3 regions of the Rhodococcus sp. NPDC059969 genome follow, and region 1 is predicted to be linked to each of the others. Evidence: riboswitches for the same ligand, from Rfam matches in the RefSeq annotation. Region 1 holds a riboswitch; each other region holds the start of a gene.
What was found. A riboswitch is a leader RNA that binds a small molecule or an ion and turns the genes downstream of it on or off. The one in region 1 is predicted to bind S-adenosylmethionine.

Region 1 (2,261 bases):
TCCAAATAGGCTGCACCTTGATGTTTGGCGTATCCGGGGCCCCAGTTGTAGTCGTCTCGGCGATTCAACTCGAATCCCACGCCCTTGGTGTAGTTGCCCAAGGTGAAGGCCCCCGACCCGACCAGAGTGGTGCAGTTCGCGTTGTCGGTCGAGCGCAGATGCGTCGGCGACTGAATGCCGAGGAACGGCAGTGAAGCACCCTGCAGGAACGACGGGTACGGCGCGGTGAACGCCACGCTGACTGTATTCGCGTCTACCACCGTAACCGTATCGAGCGGTCCGAGAAGCGATCTGGCGTACGCCGACTTGGTCGCCGGGTTGGAAACACGATCGAAGTTGAATTTCACGGCCTCCGCGTCGACCGGAGTTCCGTCGGAGAACGTGACGCCGTCACGCAGGGTGAAGGTGTACAGCTTCGCGTCCTCGGATTCGGTCCAGGAACTAGCCAACCACGGTGTGAACTCGTTGTTCTCGCCGTGTGCGACGAGGGAATCCACCACGTTTCGTGAGACCAGCGCCGCCACGGAGCTGCCGGTTTGTTGCGGATCGACGCAATCGACGTCGGAGTTGAGACCGAACGTGGACGTGCCGCCTGAAACCGGCGTCGCATTCTCGTCGAACGGCGTGCTGTCTGCCTTGGACGAGCAGGAGGTCAACAGTATCGCGAAGGTAACCGCCACAGCTCCGGTCGCACCAACGCGTCGAAGAACACGAGTCAAGGTATTCGCTCTCTACAAAGGGCTCTTTCAAAGCCAGCGCTGACCGAACGGGGGTGCCCGTCGGCCTGGTCGTCATCCGGGGCACCCCGTCGCATCGAAGGGTTGCCGACCAGCGAGCCGGAGCTTGTCACTGATTCTCATGACCGATTAAAAGTCTAAGGCGGCACATAAGAGTAAACACGAATTAAACTCAGCGTGAGTGAGAGAGCTGTTCCATGCTCGCGCCAAATCTCCGACATGTCAGCAATTTTGGCTTGCCCACCCCTGAACCCGTCAATTACCCGCGGCTGGTCGTCGATCTGGTCCGGTCGTCACGGAACGGCCAGGTTCAGAGCGATTGGCCCGGCAACGGAAGGATGCCGAGATTGGCATCGAGGCCCCCGTCGACGACGAGTGTCGTGCCGGTGATGTAACTCGCCGCGGGGGACGAGAGGAACCAGATCGCCTCTGCCTGTTCCACAGGTTCAGCGAAGCGGCCCAGAGGGATTCGTCGCTCGATAGCGGAAAGCACCGCCGGATCGGAGGTAACGTTCGCAGTGATACCGGTCCTGGTCAGACCGGGCGCGAGGGCGTTGATCCGAACGCCGACGCCGGCGTAGTCGATTGCGAAGGCGCGCACCAGATTCACGAGTGCGCCCTTGGTGGCGTTGTATGCCCAGTTGCCTGGATCGCCCCGCAGGCCGGCGACGGAGGCCGTGAAAACGGCAGAACCCTTGCTTGCGCGCAGGGCCGGAATCGCGGCCCGTAGTCCGTGGATGGGACCCCGAAGGTTGACGCCGATGATGCGGTCGGCATTCTCGACGGCATCGGGAGACTCCAGCGGAGGTGTGCCTCCGGTCCCGGCGTTGAAGACGGCAGCGTCGAGTCGGCCGAAACGTTCGAGTGCGGTATCGACGGCCGCCTTGTTGACCTGCTCCTCGGTGACGCTACCGACCACCGTGACGACGCCGTCGAGTCGATTCAGAGATTCCAGTCCGCGTTCGGAGACATCGACGGCCACAACTGCATGCCCGCGTGAGACGAACAGTTCGACGGTGGCCCTACCGATTCCCGAGGCGGCTCCGGTGACCAGAGCGACCCGACGTGTGTCGGCGGACGATGTATTCATGGTGCGCCCTTCTGCAGGTGGAATGGACCGGGAACAGCCGCTTGCAACGACTCTGCCGTCTCCACCGAGTGATACCACGTCGGCTTCGAGATTGTTCGGTCTCGAATCAATTGCACGGCGCGCGCGGCGACAGCTGCCGTCGCTGCCGACTGGCTCCGCCCCGAAACCCACAGCGCCGGACCGTTATCCGTTCGGGCCATCGCGACCCAACGATCCGAGCCCCACAGCTTCTTCGGTACTACCTTCCGGAGCGCGGGTACCCACGTCATGACGGCGAGCCCGAGCGTCGCAGCGGACGTATCCAATCGCAGGTACGTCCTGACCGGCACGCCGAGGTCGCGCGTCAACGCATGCTGGTCCGAAAAATCTGCCCGCACAGCAGGACCGGTGCGGTACCCGGTCGCGTCGGCCGGCATCCGAAACGTCTTCATCCC
Region 2 (2,261 bases), on a different contig from region 1:
CGCCTGCAGGCGAAGGTCGACGTAACGCCGACTGGTCAGGAACAACACTGTCCACACACTACTCGCAGCTTCAACTACTCGATCCCGAGGGTCGCCGCGGGAGTTCGCTTCGTGTTCGTCGGGTGTGCCCCGATCAGTCACTGTTGGTCGGTTGACTAGTGTCGACGATCAGTAGGTGCCGCACCGGCGCCTACGCGTCGGCAAGCGGAAGCGAGAGACCGATGAGCGTTCGGAATGCCGAGTACCCGCGTCCGAAGCATTTTCTGGTGCACCTCAGTGACACACATCTGGTAGCACAGGGGGAGTTGTACGACGCCGTGGATGCGTCGACGAGGTTGCGGGAAGTGCTCCGCGGGATAGTGGCCTCGGGCGCACGCCCCGACGCACTCCTCTTCACCGGCGACCTGACCGACGAGGGGCACCCCGACGCGTACGCGCAATTGAAAGCCATCGTGGAACCCGTGGCGGCCGAGATCGATGCACAGGTCATCTGGGCTATGGGTAACCACGACGACCGCCCCACCTTCAGATCGTTGCTGTTGGGCGAGGACGCAGCAGATCATCCCGTCGACAACGTCTACGATCTCGACGGACTGCGGGTGATCACCCTGGACTCGTCGGTTCCGGGTCATCACTACGGTGAGATCACGGATCGTCAATTGGACTGGCTACGAGCAGAGTTGGCGGTCCCCGCGCCCGACGGAACGATACTGGCGCTGCATCACCCCCCGGTTCCGTGTATTCAGGATCTTGCAGTCTTGGTGGAGTTGCGCGATCAGCCCCGGCTGGCAGACGTCCTGCGAGGCAGTGATGTTCGGGCGATTCTTGCCGGGCACCTTCACTATTCGACGACGGCGACGTTCGCCGGGATTCCCGTGTCCGTGGCGTCGTCGACGTGTTACACCCAGGACCTGAACGTGGAAGTCGGTGGGCAGCGTGGTCGAGACGGGGCTCAGGGGTGCAACCTGGTGCACGTCTACGACGAGACGATTGTTCATTCGGTCGTTCCTCTCGGCGCTCACGTGACGGTCGGTGAGCCCGTCGACGCGGCCGAGGGAGTCCGGAGGCTCGGCGCCGCCGGCATTCGAATCCTCGAGAGCGAAAAGGCGAGGCGCTCGATCGTCTGAGGTGGCAGGCGGTTTCCGGCGGGCCGGCACGGTTCGGGTTGATTGTCGGGCGGTCGCGTACTCACTACCGTCGAGGTAGGTGCAGAGCTCCAGCAACAAGGACCGGCTAGCTGGACGGCAACCCTTCATGCCGATGGGGTGCCCCGGAATCACACCTGGCGACACGCGCGGTGCGTGTCGCAAGCGGCAGTCGCCACGAGAACCGTCAGTCGGGTGCTGACGGTTTCTGCGGTCGGCACTGTGCGCTCCCGAGTAGTTCTCGAACAGGAGTATGCGCCGATGACCTCCACCCCTTCTTCTCATCTTGCTCCGCTGCATCTCGCCGTAGCGCTGGACGGTGCCGGTTGGCACCCTGCAGCCTGGCGCGAGCCACACTCGCGCCCGAGTGAGCTGTTCAGCGCGTCGTACTGGACTGACGTGGTGACGACCGCCGAGCGTGGTCTGCTCGATTTCGTCACCATCGAGGACAGTCTCTCGGTTCCGGCGGACCCACTCGCGCCCGTCGACGACGCCGTTGATCGGGTACGCGCGCGGCTCGACGCACATCTCGTGGCGGCCCGACTGGCACCCGTCACGAGCAACATCGGTTTGATCCCGACCATCACCACCATTCACACCGAGCCGTTCCACGTGTCCAAAGCCGTTGCCACGCTGGACTACACCTCGCGCGGTCGCGCCGGATGGCAGGTGAAGGTGTCGGCTTCGGAGTCCGAGGCGGCCCAGTTCGGGCGACGCGATATCCCAGCGCTCACCGATGCCGAGCGTCAGTCGATCGTTTCAGGTGTCCTCCCGGACTTCGTACGTGACCTGTTCGACGAAGCTGCGGAGGCCGCTGACGTCATCCGGCGACTCTGGGACAGCTGGGAGGACGACGCCGAGATCCGCGACGTGGAGCAGCGCCGATTCATCGACCGAGACAAGTTGCACTACATCGACTTCGAGGGCAAGTATTTGTCGGTCCGTGGACCGTCGGTGACTCCGCGCCCGCCGCAGGGGCATCCCGTCGTCACAGCACTGGCGCATCAGCGCGTGGCGTACGAACTGGCAGCGCGCACGGCTGACCTGGTGTTCGTGACGCCATTCGACGACGAGCAGGTCACGGCAATCCTGGGTGAGGTGCGAGCAGCCGAAGAG
Region 3 (2,261 bases), on a different contig from region 1:
GCCCTTGCGAACCAGGAGATCAACGCCGGCAAGTACTTCCAGCGTGCCGAACGACTTGTGGATTCCGCGCGCTTCGACGGCGTACACCGTCTCTTCGGCCAATTCTGCGGTCATCGGGTCGCACCTCTCGGAATATCGAGACGCGCGTCACGAATCTCTTCGAACTTCTTGCGCGCCTTCTGGATCGGAGTCAACGGAAGGGCTCGGGCGGATCCACGTGCGTAGTGGCGCTCAACGTAGTACTGACCGATCGAGAGCAACGTCGTGAGGATGATGTACCAGATTGTGGCGACCATCAGCAGGGGCACAACTCGTCCGTTGCGGCCGAAGATGACCTGCACCTGGTAGAACAGTTCGGCGATCGCCATGGTGGAGACGATGGACGTTCCCTTGAAGAGTCCGATGACCTCGTTGGCGGCATTGGGGAGGATCGCCCGCATCGCCTGCGGGAGAATGATCTTGAAGAACTGGCGACTGCGCGGAATACCTAGCGAGTGAGCTGCTTCGATCTGACCGTGATCCACCGAGATAATTCCGGAGCGGATGATCTCGGCCGAGTACGCGGCCTGGTGCAGTGCCAAACCGATGACTGCTGCAGTGAATCCGCCGATCACACCGCTGACCTGGAAGGTGAAGAACTCCGGTCCGAAAGGTATTCCAAGAGAAAGGGTCTGGTACAGGTACGTGATGTTGAACCAGAAGAGCAGCTGCACGATGAGCGGAATCGAGCGGAAGGCCCAGATGTAGGTCCAGGCGATCACCTGCAGGACCGGGTTCTTCGACAACCGGCCGAGTGCCAGGAAAACACCGAGCCCGAATCCGAGGATCGTCCCCCACAGGGTCAGTTTGATCGTCATCCACAACGCGGCAAGCACCGATTTCGCGGTGAAGTACTGCGCGAACGTCGGCCAGTCCCAGCCGGGGTTGACGACGAGGCCGTGAATGAATTGAGCAAGCAAAACCAGCACGACCGCGCTGATCACCCAGCGCAACGGGTGCCAGGTACGAGCAACGACAAGTTCCGAGTCGGGAAGCTGCGGCTCGGCCACCGACTTTTCGGGGCGGACATCGGTGGGCGCGCTCACGGCGCACTACCTGACGGAGTGGACATCACGAATAGACCTTTCGGGAAATGGGAACGCAGCTGTGTTCTCGAGGTGGCGTACTCGAGTTGCGAAGACGACGACAGTTCGGTCGGTGACAGTGAGGTCAGAGACAGTGACACGAAGCGGTGCGGCACAGATCGATGTGACGACGCCTGTGCGCAGCGTGCGAAGTGGAACCCATGTGATGCCTTCCATCGGTCCTGGCGGTAGCACCCGCTCCCGATCACTCGGGGGGTTGCTGCGACGTCGACGAGCCAGGTCTCTCGGTCGCTCTGGATGGTGAGCAAAGACTAGACGCGAAATCCCGAGTCGTCAAATGTTGTATTTCCCTGCACTGCAAGGGAAATGAAGGTCGCTTCATGTTGAAATCGCACTGATTTCAACGGTGTCCGAAACCTTGGTCGCCGTGTTCAATGGAGTGTTCGAATCGAGACCGGGACCGCCGTCCGGACTGACTTTTCCTCTGCCGTACCGTCTGCGGAGTGAGTGGAATCGACGCTTTCTTCATCTTGTTGGCCGGCATCGGTGCGGGCGCGATCAATGCCGTCGTCGGCAGTGGAACGCTGATCACGTTTCCCACCCTGGTCGCCTTCGGGATGCCGCCGGTGACCGCGACCATGTCCAACGCGGTCGGGCTCGTCGCCGGCGGGGTTTCGGGCACGTGGGGATACCGGCGTGAGTTGTCCGGGCAGTGGGATCGTTTGAAGTGGCAGATTCCCGCGTCGCTCGCCGGCGCACTCCTTGGTTCGTGGTTGCTCATGCACCTACCCGAGAAACTGTTCGAGACCATCGTTCCGGTGCTGCTGATCCTGGCTCTCGCACTTGTCCTCCTCCAGCCACGTATCCAGGCGTGGGCGAAGAAGCGTTCCACCGAAGAGACGACGCTGTCCACCAAGAGGCTGATGCTCCTGACCGCGGGCACCTTTGCCGTCGGCATCTACGGCGGCTACTTCACCGCCGCGCAGGGCATCCTCCTCATCGGTGTGATGGGTGCCATCCTCCCGGAAACCCTCCAGCGCATGAACGGCGCGAAGAACCTGCTCTCACTGCTCGTCAACATCGTCGCGGCCGGAATGTACATCACTCTGGCCTTCGACCAGATCAATTGGGCAGCAGCGGGTTTGATCGCTGTCGGCTCACTCGGTGGCGGCGTTT

Region 2: it holds a riboswitch for S-adenosylmethionine, as region 1 does, so the genes downstream of both, ACFWAD_RS27170 (LLM class flavin-dependent oxidoreductase) here and ACFWAD_RS02140 (ABC transporter substrate-binding protein) in region 1, are expected to answer to the same signal.
Region 3: it holds a riboswitch for S-adenosylmethionine, as region 1 does, so the genes downstream of both, ACFWAD_RS25640 (putative leader peptide) here and ACFWAD_RS02140 (ABC transporter substrate-binding protein) in region 1, are expected to answer to the same signal.

The regions. Positions count from the first base shown of each region.
Region 1 covers NZ_JBHWUF010000001.1:458,617-460,877, forward strand. Annotated here, with positions in the region: gene ACFWAD_RS02140 (ABC transporter substrate-binding protein) at 1-719, opposite strand, end outside; SAM riboswitch class IV at 751-864, opposite strand; gene ACFWAD_RS02145 (SDR family NAD(P)-dependent oxidoreductase) at 1,048-1,827, opposite strand; gene ACFWAD_RS02150 (hypothetical protein) at 1,824-2,261, opposite strand, start outside.
Region 2 covers NZ_JBHWUF010000013.1:142,716-144,976, reverse strand. Annotated here, with positions in the region: gene ACFWAD_RS27175 (phosphodiesterase) at 222-1,127, shown strand; SAM riboswitch class IV at 1,206-1,319, shown strand; gene ACFWAD_RS27170 (LLM class flavin-dependent oxidoreductase) at 1,302-2,261, shown strand, end outside.
Region 3 covers NZ_JBHWUF010000012.1:38,917-41,177, reverse strand. Annotated here, with positions in the region: gene ACFWAD_RS25650 (amino acid ABC transporter ATP-binding protein) at 1-114, opposite strand, end outside; gene ACFWAD_RS25645 (amino acid ABC transporter permease) at 111-1,085, opposite strand; gene ACFWAD_RS25640 (putative leader peptide) at 1,210-1,287, opposite strand; SAM riboswitch class I at 1,295-1,389, opposite strand; gene ACFWAD_RS25635 (sulfite exporter TauE/SafE family protein) at 1,589-2,261, shown strand, end outside.